3 regions of the Massilia aerilata genome follow, and region 2 is predicted to be linked to each of the others. Evidence: predicted binding sites of a transcription regulator. Region 2 holds the regulator's gene; each other region holds the start of a gene.
The links. Region 2 encodes HrcA, which represses chaperone genes, less so after heat shock. Its sites were predicted from a motif close to TTAGCACTCNNNNNNNNNGAGTGCTAA; they were not measured.
Positions count from the first base shown of each region.

Region 1: a site for HrcA is predicted at 2,466-2,492, ahead of rpoH (RNA polymerase sigma factor RpoH). Genes of this name have one in related genera too.
Region 3: a site for HrcA is predicted at 2,227-2,253, ahead of groES (co-chaperone GroES). Genes of this name have one in related genera too.

Region 1 is NZ_JBHSMZ010000016.1:369,687-373,893, forward strand. It holds gene ftsY (signal recognition particle-docking protein FtsY) at 1-593, shown strand, start outside; gene ACFPO9_RS21105 (cell division ATP-binding protein FtsE) at 601-1,272, shown strand; gene ftsX (permease-like cell division protein FtsX) at 1,269-2,192, shown strand; gene rpoH (RNA polymerase sigma factor RpoH) at 2,609-3,499, shown strand; gene ACFPO9_RS21120 (dienelactone hydrolase family protein) at 3,641-4,207, opposite strand, start outside.
Region 2 is NZ_JBHSMZ010000022.1:15,458-19,664, forward strand. It holds gene ACFPO9_RS23040 (hypothetical protein) at 1-321, opposite strand, end outside; gene ACFPO9_RS23045 (HAD family hydrolase) at 493-1,206, shown strand; gene hrcA (heat-inducible transcriptional repressor HrcA) at 1,247-2,260, shown strand; gene ACFPO9_RS23055 (alpha/beta fold hydrolase) at 2,346-3,212, shown strand; gene fur (ferric iron uptake transcriptional regulator) at 3,213-3,644, opposite strand; gene ACFPO9_RS23065 (outer membrane protein assembly factor BamE) at 3,745-4,207, shown strand, end outside.
Region 3 is NZ_JBHSMZ010000002.1:31,408-35,614, forward strand. It holds gene ACFPO9_RS04480 (PhzF family phenazine biosynthesis protein) at 1-634, opposite strand, end outside; gene ACFPO9_RS04485 (EVE domain-containing protein) at 713-1,177, opposite strand; RNA gene ssrS (6S RNA) at 1,245-1,426, opposite strand; gene ACFPO9_RS04495 (cell division protein ZapA) at 1,471-1,782, opposite strand; gene ACFPO9_RS04500 (hypothetical protein) at 1,779-2,039, opposite strand; gene groES (co-chaperone GroES) at 2,327-2,617, shown strand; gene groL (chaperonin GroEL) at 2,656-4,207, shown strand, end outside.

The DNA of each region.
Region 1 (4,207 bases), on a different contig from region 2:
TGATCGCGGGCGTGAACGGCGCCGGCAAGACCACCACCATCGGCAAGCTGGCCAAGCACATGCAGCGCTTCGAGCAATCCGTGCTGCTGGCCGCCGGCGACACCTTCCGCGCCGCCGCCCGCGAGCAGCTGATGGTCTGGGGCCAGCGCAACAACGTCACCGTGATCTCGCAAGCGTCCGGCGACCCGGCCGCGGTCGCCTTCGACGCGGTGCAATCTGGCCGCGCGCGCGGCGTCGACGTGGTCATGGTCGATACCGCCGGCCGCCTGCCGACCCAGCTGCACCTGATGGAAGAGCTGAAAAAGATCAAGCGCGTGATCGGCAAGGGCATGGAATCCGCGCCGCACGAAGTGCTGCTGGTCATCGACGGCAATACCGGCCAGAACGCGCTGGCGCAAGTCAAAGCCTTCGACGACGCCCTGCAGCTGACCGGCCTGGTGATCACCAAGCTGGACGGCACGGCCAAGGGCGGCATCCTGGCCGCAATCGCGCGCACCCGCCCGGTGCCGGTGTACTTCATCGGCGTCGGCGAAAAGCTGGAGGACCTGCAACCCTTCAGCGCCGACGAGTTCGCCGAGGCGCTGCTGGGATAAAGCCAGAATGATCGAATTCCAGTCCGTCTCCAAAAAATATTCCGCCGACGCACTTGCCCTGCGCGATGTGTCGTTCAGCATCGCCAAGGGCGAGCTGGTCTACCTGGCCGGTCCGTCCGGCGCCGGCAAATCGACGCTGCTGAAGATGATCGCCGCCGTCGAGCGTCCGACCAGCGGCCGCGTCATCGTCAGTGGCCACGACATCGGCAAGCTGAAGAAGGCCGGCGTGCCCTTCCTGCGGCGTAACCTGGGCCTGATCTTCCAGCAGCAGCGCCTGCTGAACGACCGGACCATCCTGGCGAATACCATGCTGCCGCTGATCGTCACCGGCGCCTCGTCCTCGCAGGCCGAGCAGCGCGCACGGGCCGCGCTCGACAAGGTCGGCCTGCTCGACCGCGCCAAGGCGATGCCGCTGGAACTGTCGGGCGGCGAGCAGCAGCGCGTGGCCATCGCCCGCGCCATCGTCAACCGTCCGCAGATCATCCTGGCCGACGAGCCGACCGCCAACCTCGACCGCGCCGCCGCCGACCGCGTGATCGACGCCTTGCACGCCTTCCACTCGGCCGGCGTGACCTGCGTGATTTCCAGCCACGACGAGCAGATCCTGGACGCCGCCGCGCGCGTGATCCGCCTCGAGCATGGCGAACTGGTGGAGGCGTCGGCCGGGGGGGCGTCATGAATATCTGGTTCCGCCAACACCGCTTCGCCCTCGGCGCGGCCTTCGGCCAGGTGCGCAAGACGCCGGGCAGCTTCCTGTTCAACGTGCTGGTCGTCGCGGTGGCCCTGGCCCTGCCCTTTGCCGGCGTGACCCTGCTCGACAATGTGCGCCCGATGTCGGAACAGCTTTCGGTCGATCCCGAGATCAGCCTGTTCATGAAGACGGACGCCCCGCGCGAGCAGGCCCAGGCGCTGGCGCCGCAGCTGCGCGAGATCCTGGCCGGCAGCAAGGCAAAAGTCAGCTTCGTGCCGCGTGAACAGGCGCTGGAGAATCTGAAAGCGAAAAGCGGCCTGACCGGCGTCATCGAGACCCTGGGCGAGAATCCACTGCCGGACAGCTATGTGATGAAGCTGGAAGGCTTTACCAGCCGCACCACGGACGCCGCCCGCGTCGACGGCCTCGCCGAGCAGATGAAGGCGCTGCCGGGCGTGGATTCGGTGCAGGTCGACTCGGCCTGGGTCAAGCGCCTGGCGGCCCTGCTGGGCGTGCTGCGCCTGGTGCTGCTGCTGCTGGCGGTCACCCTCGGCGTGGTCGTGATCGCGGTGGTGTTCAACACCATCCGCCTGCAGGTGCTGACCCAGCGCGACGAGATCGCCGTCTCCAAGCTGCTCGGCGCGACCGACAATTTCATCCATCGCCCCTTCTATTACACGGGGGCCCTGCTCGGCCTGTGCGCCGGCGCGGTGGCCCTGGGTGCGGTGTCCCTGGCCCTGCACCCGCTGAACGCGGCCATCGCCGAATTCGCGCGCCTGTATGCCTCGGAATTCCAGCTGTCGGCGCTGCCGCCGCTGGGCCTGGCCGGGCTGCTGGCCATCAGCGCCGGGCTGGGGCTGATGGGGGCGATGCTGTCGGTGCAGCGGCATCTGGCGCGCTTGAACTGATTATATTTTTGTTATCCCATCCGCCGTTGGCCAGAAAAATCCACGGCGGAGACGGGATATACGCCTACAAATGTAAGTGCGCCACTTCACAGACCTACCATCACAGCGCGCCTAACCTGTCTTCTACCGAATTCAAATAATACGAGCGTCACTTTTGACCTGTATCAACGGTATCGCTCACCTCTGCCCTACAGTTGAATCGAGCCAAAAATTCGATTCCAAAAAGCAATACTTTGACAAGACTTAAGGACGTCGTCAGGGATATGGAGGCGGCTAGCACTCACCTCAAGAGAGTGCTAATATGTCGTCTAAGCACTGTAGGCATCCCGTAACAAGCCGTAAGAATTGCGCCTTCGGGGCACTCTTTCGGGCACATTGACGATGCAGCACAGAACACTCTACGAGGGAATATGACTATGTCCGCACAATCCGCATTGGTTCCCGCTGGCACCCGTGCTCTGGGACTGGGTTTCACCGGCAATCTCGGCAATATCGACGCCTATATCTCGGCCGTCAACCGTCTGCCGATGCTGTCCCACGAAGAAGAAGTCTCGCTGGCAAAGAGCTTGCAGGATAAGAACGACCTGGACGCCGCGCAGAAGCTGGTGATGTCGCACCTGCGCCTGGTGGTCTCGATCGCGCGCGGCTACCTCGGTTACGGCCTGCCGCACGCCGACCTGATCCAGGAAGGCAATATCGGCCTGATGAAGGCAGTCAAGCGTTTCGATCCGAACCAGGGCGTTCGCCTGGTCTCGTACGCCATGCACTGGATCAAGGCCGAGATGCACGAATACATCCTGAAAAACTGGCGCCTGGTGAAGGTCGCGACGACCAAGGCTCAGCGCAAGCTGTTCTTCAACCTGCGCAGCAATAAGGTGGGCCTGGATGCCATGTCGCCGCAGCAAGTCGCCGATATGGCGCAAATGCTTGGCGTGAAGCGCGAAGAAGTCGTCGAAATGGAAACCCGCCTGTCGGGCCGCGACATCGCGCTGGAAGCGCCGACCGACGACGAAGACGACAAGTTCTCGCCGATCGCCTACCTTTCCTCGGACCAGCAGGAGCCGACCAAGGTGCTGGAAGCCAACGACGTGGTGCGCCTGCAATCGGAAGGCATCGAAACGGCGCTGGGCAAACTGGACCCGCGTTCGCGCCGCATCGTGGAAGCACGCTGGCTGGCCAACGACGATGGCTCGGGCGCCACCCTGCACACGCTGGCCGAAGAGTTCGGCGTGTCGGCCGAGCGCATCCGCCAGATCGAAACGGCGGCGCTGAAAAAGATGAAGACGGCACTGGCCGCCTACGTCTAAACGATCCGCGCTCCAAAAGCAAAGGCACCCTCGGGTGCCTTTTGTTTTACCTCAAACCGGGGTCAGAGCCCGAAATTTGGCAAGTTCTATAGCGATATTGCCAAAAATCAGGCTCTGACCCCGGTTTGATGTTGATTAAACTCAGCCCAGCTTTTCCTTGAAGAAGGCGACCGTACGGTCCCAGGCCAGCTTGGCCGCCGCTTCGTCGTAGCGCGGGGTGGTGTCGTTGTTGAAGCCGTGCTCGGCGCCGGCGTAGACGAAGTGCTGGTAGTTCACCTTGCTTTCCTTCAGCGCGGCTTCGTAGGGGGGCCAGCCGGCCAGGATGCGTTCGTCCTTGCCGGCGTCGTGGATCATCAGCGGCGCGCGGATCTTCGCCGCCTCGGCCGGGCTAGGCTGCGAGCCGTAGAAAGGCACGGCCGCCGCCAGCTCGGGCAGCTGGGTGGCCAGGTAGTTGGCGATGCCGCCGCCGTAGCAGAAGCCGACCACGCCCACCTTGCCCGTCCCCTGCGGCAGCGCTGCCAGCGCGTGGAAGGCCGCAATGAAGTCGGCGCGGGTCTTGGCCTGGTCCAGCTTGGGGAACAGGGCGCGCGCCTTGTCTTCGTCGCCCGGATAGCCGCCCAACGGGAACAGCGCATCCGGCGCATAGGCAATGAAGCCTTCCAGCGCCAGGCGGCGCGCGATGTCTTCGATGTGCGGATTCAGGCCGCG
Region 2 (4,207 bases):
CACGGTGGTATAGACCGTGTAGTAGTTGGCGCGCGCCTTGCCGTTGCTGACAGTGCACTTTTCCACGTTCGACGGCGTGGTCTTGACTTCGATGTTGAATTCGTCGTCGGTCGACAGGTATTTCGTGAACAGCACGCTGGCGGTGTTGGCCGGGACGGCGACTTCCTCGCCATTGCCCCGGTTGACCAGTACCAGGCCGTCTTTGGTCACGCCGCCGGCAATCGACACGGTCAGGGGCAGGTCGCCATCGCCGCCGCCGCAGGCGGACAGGCCAAGCGCGCATGCCAGCGCAGCGCCGGCATACAGGATCGAACTCTTCATAGAATCTCCGTTGGACGGGATGGCGCAGGAAAGACCGGCGGCACCGCTGAGTAGAATATAACCCGACATTTTAGAGCATTTGCCAAGCCGCAGCGTCATTTGCCTTTGTATCACGGTGTAACCACGTCTGCATATCGTTGATTTTCATGGCCGGCCTCGCTATCCTTGGCTATGCCCACGAACCGCCCTGCATGGCCCAAAGCCATTCTTTTCGACCTGGACGACACCCTGTGGCCGATCGCCCCGGTGATCCTGCAGGCCGAGGAAACCCTGTTCGCCTGGCTGCGCGAGCATGCGCCGCGCGTGGCCCAGCAGTTCACCATCGACGGCCTGCGCCAGGCGCGCCTGGAGCTGCTGGCGCGGCGTCCCGAATTCCAGCTCGACCTGGGCAAGCTGCGCCGCGCCGGCCTGCTGGACGCCTTCGAGGCAGCCGGCGAGGATGCCGCCAAGGTCGAACTGGCGATGGCCGAGTTCTTCGCCGCGCGCAATGCGGTGGTGCCCTACGACGACGTGCTACCCGGCCTGCTGCGCCTGAAGGGGCGGGTGCTGCTGGGCGCGATCACGAACGGCAACGCCGACCTGCGCACCATCGGCCTGGAGCACCATTTCAAGGCCTGGGTGTCGGCGCCCCAGCTGGGCGTGGCCAAGCCCGACCCGGCGATCTTCCTGGCCGGCTGCAAGGCGCTGGACGTGGCGCCATGGGACGCCGTGTATGTCGGCGACGACGTCCTGCTCGACGTCCAGGGCGCCCAGGCCGTCGGCATGCGCGGCGTGTGGATGAACCGGAACGGCAGCCACAAGCACCTCGAGCACGGCGTCGAGCCGGATGCGATCGTCGGCAACTTCGACGAACTGCTGGATTGGCTCAAGCGCGAGCACGCATGATGACTCCCCAGCTGCCTAGCGAACGTGCATAATGTGAACCATGCAACTCGATAACCGTGCACAAACCCTGCTGAAAGCCCTGGTCGAGCGCTACATCGCCGACGGCCAGCCTGTCGGCTCGCGCGCGCTGTCGAAGATTTCCGGCCTCGACCTGTCGCCGGCCACGATCCGCAACATCATGGCCGACCTCGAAGAAATGGGCTATGTCGCCAGCCCGCACACCTCGGCCGGCCGGATCCCGACGCCGCGCGGCTACCGCATCTTCGTGGACACGCTCCTCACCGTGCAGCAGATCGACGAGGGCGCCGTGGGCGCCGGCATGCGCCTGCCCGCGCACCAGCCGCAAAAGGTGATCGCCAACGCCGCCCAGATGCTGTCCTCGCTGTCGCAGTTCGCCGGCGTGGTGCAGAGCCCGCGGCGCGAATCGGCGTTCCAGCAGATCGAATTCCTGCGCCTGTCGGAAAAGCGCATCCTGCTGGTGATCGTCGACCCGCGCGGCGACGTGCAAAACCGCCTGCTGCTGACCGACGTCGACTACAGCCCCTCCGAGCTGATCCAGTCGGCCAATTACCTGAACCAGAATTTCGCCGGCCTGTCCTTCGACCAGGTGCGCGCGCGCCTGACCGGGGAATTGCGCAAGCTGAGCGACGACATGGCGCGCCTGATGCAGTCCGCGGTGGATGCGGGCAGCGAAGCGCTGCAGGAAACCGACGACATGATCATTTCGGGCGAGCGCAACCTGCTGTCGGTGGCCGACCTCTCGTCGAATATGAGCTCGCTGCGCCAGATGTTCGAGATGTTCGAGCAGAAGACCGGCCTGATGCAGCTGCTGGACGTCTCCAGCAAGGCCGGCGGCGTGCAGATCTTCATCGGCGGCGAATCCAATCTGGTGCCGATGGACGAGATGAGCGTGGTCACCGCGCCCTACGAGGTGAACGGCAAGATCGTCGGCACCCTGGGCGTGATCGGCCCGACCCGCATGGCTTACGAGCGCGTGATTCCGATCGTGGACATCACCGCCAAGCTGCTCTCGAACGCGCTCAGCCACTCCTGAGGTTTCTTACAGTTTCGGCGGTCCCTGTGTGACGGCTATAGTCGGTTCATTGCGCCTGCGGGCGCGTTTTCCGTCCAGGTGTGCCGTGATCCGATTCAAACGAACCCATATTCTCGCCGCCATCGTGCTGGCATGCTGCGCCGTTGTCCGCCCCGGCGCCTCGGCGCCGGAGGAGCGCATCGCCGTCGGCGCCTGGCAGGTGCAGGCGGCGGAGCAGGGCAGCGGACGTTATACCGTGATCTTCGAATCCGGCTTCGGCACCGGCCTGGAGTCCTGGCGCAAGGTGGCGCCGGAGGTGGCGAAATCGGCGCACGTCGTGAGCTACTCGCGCGCCGGCCATGGCAGCTCCGACCCGCGTCCTGAACCGCGCAGCATCCTGGAAAGCAGCCGCGAACTCGATCAGCTGATGGCCGCGGCGGGCTTGACCCCGCCCTTCATCCTGGTCGGCCATTCCTATGGCGGCCTGCTGGCGCGCGCCTTCGCGCTGCGTCATCCGGAGCAGGTGGCCGGCATGGTGCTGGTCGACCCGGCCGACGAACGCTTCAATCCGGCCCTGCGCAGGCTCGATGCCGCACGCGCGGCCGACGACGACCGCCGCTTCAACGCCCTCGTGCCGGCCAGATTCAGGGCCGAGTACGATGCGCTGAAGCCGGTCCTCGACCAGGGTGCGCTGCCGCCGCCCTTGAACGGCAAGCTGCCGGACGTGCCGGTGGTCGTCCTGACCTCGGTGCAGCAGGTGCAAAAGCCGGAGTTCTTCCTGCAAAGCGTGGAGGCGGTGGCGGTCAAGCGCGAACTGCACGCCGATTTCCTGCGCCAGTTCAGCGAAGGCTCCCAGGTGCTGACCATGAGGAGCGGCCACAACATCCAGCTGGAGGAGCCGGAACTGGTGATCGAGGCGGTAAGAAAGGTGATCGCCGCGGCCGATGGGCGCGCGGCGCAAAACAAGCTGTGATTAGCGGTGGCGGTGCGGGCAGTCGGTCTTGACGCAGTTGCCGTAGATGGCGAGGGCGTGCTCGGCGATCTTGAAGCCGCGCTCGAGGGCGATCTTCTGCTGGCGGCTTTCGATCTCTTCGTCGTAGAACTCCTCGACGTGGCCGCAATCGAGGCAGACCAGGTGGTCGTGGTGCGAGCCGGCGTTCAGCTCGTAGATCGCCTTGCCGGTTTCAAAGTGATTGCGGTTCAGGAGGCCGGCCTGCTCGAACTGGGTCAGCACGCGGTACACCGTCGCCAGGCCCACGTCCATATTCTCGTTCAACAGTGTCTTGTACACGTCTTCCGCAGTCAAATGCCGCACCGTACTGTTCTGGAAGATCTCCAGGATTTTCAGCCGCGGCAGTGTCGCTTTGAGGCCGCTGGCCTTCAGGTCGGTTGGGTTATTGCTCATGTTTTGTTACTCTTAAATGGGCTGAGATGTGCGGAGTGCTTTATGATATAGCGTTTTACAGCTCCGCCCAATCAAAAGTCGTTCGATTTTAAGGTTAGATATGCGCGTCATGAATGCCGTTTTCCATCGTTCCCACGCCCGGGCCGCGCTCGTGGCCGGCCTTGCCGTCACGGCCATGGCGGTCTCCGGCTGCGCGTCCTGGCGTAACCAGACCAAGCCGGCAGCGCCGGTGAGCACCGCTCCGGAAGCGGTCGCCGCCGATGCCGACAAGGCCGCGGCAGCCGCGAATTCGGGCGCGCAGACGACCAAAGTCACCAAGCTGCAGAAATTCCTGTGGGTGTTCTCGCCCTACCGCCCGGACATCCAGCAGGGTAACTTCGTGTCCCAGGAAATGCTGGGCCAGCTGAAGCTCGGCCAGAGCCGCGACCAGGTCAAGTTCATCCTCGGCACCCCGCTGCTGACCGACGCCTTCCACGCCGACCGCTGGGACTACCCCTTCTATCTCGCGCGCGGCAACGGCGAGCTGACCACCAGCCGCGTCACCGTCTACTTCAAGGACAACC
Region 3 (4,207 bases), on a different contig from region 2:
GACCGAACATGCGGGCGGTGGCTGCGAACTCGCCGTCGCCGGTGGCGAAGACGTAGTAGCCCACCGCGCCGAAGGCTTCGCTCACAAGCGCGATCTCGCCCATGTCGGGCGCCAGCGCGGCGAGCACCGCGCTCGAGCGCGCATGCACCAGCACGAAACGGTTGCCGGTGCCGACCACGCAAGGCGAAGTCAGGACGTCCGCGGGACCGAGCCCCAGGCTGGCGAGGATGCGGGCGCCCGTCACGTCCGGCGGAAAATCCGCCTCGTCGACGTAGGTGGGGGCGCGCTGCTCCATGAAGGCCTGCTCGCCGCGCAGCACGATGCGGCGCTTACCGTCGATGGTCTCCTTGGAAGACTCGGGACCGCTTACCAGCCCGCGCTGGGACAGCAGCGCGAAGCTGGCGATGGTGGCGTGGCCGCAGTGGGCGATCTGGCGGCTGGGGGTGAAGAATTCGAGCTTGAAGCCGGCCATCTTCGAGGCCGAGACGAAGGCGGTTTCGGACAGGCCGGCCAGCCTGGCGATGGCCTGCTTCTGCTGCGCGGACAGGCCGTCGGCGTCGAGCACGACGCCGGCCGGATTGCCGCCGCGGCCGCCGTCGACGAAGGCGTTCACGATGTTGACGATAGCTGCCATGACTGCTCCTTTGTTGAGGGAGCAGCTACTCTACGGGACGCCACGCGGGCGCGTCCAATCAGGTTTTGCGGCCTGCCCTCAGGATTCCTGAAGGAGCCGTTGTTCGATGAAGCGCCATTCCGCCGGCTCCACCGGCGTGACCGACAGGCGGCTGCCCTTCGCCAGCAGGCGCATGCCTTCGAGTTCCGGATGGCTGCGCAGTTCGGCGAGCGGCACCAGGCGCGTGGTGCGCAGGTGGCGGATGTCGACGCTGTCCCAGCGCGGGGTCGCCGGCGTGGCCTTTGCATCGAAATAGGGGCTGGCGGCGTCGAACTGGGTGGCGTCCGGATAGGCGTCGCCGACGATTTCCACGACGCCGGCAATGCCGATGTTGGCGCAGCTGGAGTGGTAGAAGAAGGCCTGGTCGCCGGGCCGCATCTCGCGCATGAAATTGCGGGCCTGGTAGTTGCGAACGCCGAACCAGGCGACCGTTTTATTCCTGGCGGCCGCCACGTCGTCGATACTGACTTCATCGGGTTCGGATTTCATCAACCAGTAGCGCATGCGCTTCGCTCCATAAAACGCGGACAATAAAAAAGCGGCTGCGCATCGAGTACGCAGCCGCTCCGAATTATGCCCCGCCTGTGCCGTTTTTGCCGGCATCCCGAACCTAAGCGGCTCAAGGTGGTCACAGTCAGCTCAATTTCGGGTTCGTCAAACTAGTGACGATCACGCCCACCAAGCATATCCCGCAACCTATGCGAATGAATGGTTCAAGGAATATATGGCAAATCTCGAACACCGCAGGGTAGACGGCAGTTTACTACGATGAACTGCCATGTCAAACGAATTCCGGCTCAGGCGAGATTTTCTTGCGGCGCCAGAGCCTGATCCAACACCGAATGCATGGCTTCCAGTTTCTGCTTGACTTCCAACATGGACTGGTCCCCGAGCGGGCCTTGCGGCGACTTCACGGACAGGAATTCGGCGGTCACCGACAGCGCGGCCATGACGGCGATGCGGTCGGTGCCCTTCACCTTGCCCGAGTCGCGCAGCGCACACATCTTGGTGTCGAGGTAATGCACGGCTTCGCGCAGCGTCTGCTGCTCGCCCTCGCGGCAAGCCAGGCGGTAGGCCTGGCCCATGATCAATACGTCCAGGTGGATCATCGTGCGGCCTCGGCGTCGTCGGGATTGGCGGATGCGTCGTCGCCGGCGCCATCCTCATCGGCACCGGCCGGTTCGAGCTGGACCAGCATCGCTTCGACTCTTTGCTGGGCCTGCAGCAGCCGGTGCTTGAAATCGAGGTTTTCGGCGCTCAGCAGGGCGTTGGCCTGGCGCAACAGGTAGTTCTCGCTACGCAGCGACTGGGTCAGCTGGGCGAGCCGATCGATTTTATCGGACAGTTCTTGGAATTCGGAAATCATCCCAACACTATAGGAGCGGGAGCGATTCTTCGTCAACAGGATGCGTTCCGTGCGCAGGATTTAAAAAATGGGTGGTAGGCTTCGGCGCTTTCTTGCGCCAGGCCAGGCCGTCAGTTTGCGAAACCACAAAAAAGTCTGCCGAATCGCCAACATGGCCGCTTGAAATGCCCCATTATCGTCCCTATAATTAGCACTCGTTAGTGAGGAGTGCTAACAGCCCCTTACCCGCCGCCGAAACCGGGGCGGTTTTCAAACGAACAGTCAATCAACACACAAAGGAGTTTTGCATGAACCTTCGCCCATTGCACGATCGCGTGATCGTGAAGCGTCTCGACCAGGAAACCAAAACTGCGTCCGGCCTGATCATCCCCGATGCAGCGGCCGAGAAACCGGACCAGGGTGAGATTCTCGCCGTGGGCAACGGCAAAGTGCAAGAAAACGGCAACGTCCGTCCGCTGGAAGTGAAAGTCGGCGACCGCGTCCTGTTCGGCAAGTACTCGGGCCAGACCGTCAAGGTCAACGGCGAGGAACTGCTGGTCATGCGCGAAGAAGACATCATGGCCGTCGTGGCCCAGTAATCAGTCCAACACTTTCCTGAATACGGAGAACTAAGAAAATGGCAGCTAAAGACGTAATTTTCGGCGATGTGGCACGCGCCAAGATGGTTGAGGGTGTGAACATCCTGGCCAATGCAGTCAAAGTCACCCTGGGCCCGAAAGGCCGCAACGTGGTGCTGGACCGTTCGTTCGGCGCCCCGACCGTCACCAAGGACGGCGTCTCGGTCGCGAAAGAGATCGAGCTGAAAGACAAGCTCATGAACATGGGCGCGCAGATGGTCAAGGAAGTCGCTTCGAAGACCAGCGACAACGCCGGTGACGGCACCACCACCGCGACCGTGCTGGCACAAGCCATCGTGCGCGAAGGCATGAAGTTCGTTGCCGCCGGCATGAACCCGATGGACCTGAAGCGCGGCATCGACAAGGCCGTCGCCGCCACCGTCGAAGAACTGAAGAAGATCGCCAAGCCGACCACCACCTCGAAAGAGATCGCCCAGGTCGGTACCATCTCGGCCAACTCGGATGCATCCGTTGGCGAGCGCATCGCCGAAGCGATGGAAAAAGTCGGCAAGGAAGGCGTCATCACCGTCGAAGACGGCAAGTCGCTGAATGACGAACTGGACATCGTCGAAGGCATGCAGTTCGACCGCGGCTACCTGTCGCCTTACTTCATCAACAACCCGGACAAGCAGGTTGCCGTTCACGAGAACCCGTTCGTCCTGCTGTGCGACAAGAAGATCTCGAACATCCGTGACCTGCTGCCGGTGCTGGAGCAAGTCGCCAAGGCCGGCCGTCCGCTGGTCATCGTCGCCGAAGACATCGACGGCGAAGCGTTGGCGACCCTGGTGGTCAACAACATCCGTGGCATCCTGAAGACCGTCGCCGTCAAGGCCCCGGGCTTCGGCGACCGCCGCAAGGCCATGCTGGAAGACATCGCCATCCTGACCGGTGGCCAGGTCATCGCCGAAGAAGTCGGCCTGACCCTGGAAAAAGTCACCCTGAACGAACTGGGCCAGGCGAAGCGCATCGAAGTCGGCAAGGAAAACACCATCATCATCGATGGCGCCGGCGCCGCTGAAGGCATCGAGGCACGCGTCAAGATGATCCGCGTCCAGATCGAGGAAGCGACCTCGGACTACGACCGCGAAAAACTGCAAGAGCGCGTGGCCAAACTGGCCGGCGGCGTTGCCGTGATCAAGGTTGGCGCTGCCACCGAAGTCGAAATGAAAGAGAAGAAAGCACGCGTGGAAGACGCGCTGCACGCCACCCGCGCTGCCGTCGAAGAAGGCATCGTTCCTGGCGGCGGCGTGGCCCTGCTGCGCGCCCGCGCTGCAATCCAGGTCAAAGGCGACAACCCTGACCAGGACGCAGGCATCAAGATCGTCCTGCGCGCCATGGAAGAGCCGCTGCGCATGATCGTCCAGAACGCCGGCGAAGAGCCGTCGGTCGTCGTCTCGGCCGTCCTGGCCGGCACCGGCAACTACGGCTACAACGCCGCCAACGGCACCTACGGCGACATGGTCGAAATGGGCGTGCTGGATCCGGCCAAGGTCACCCGCTCGGCGCTGCAGAACGCAGCCTCGATCGCCGGCCTGATGCTGACCACCGACT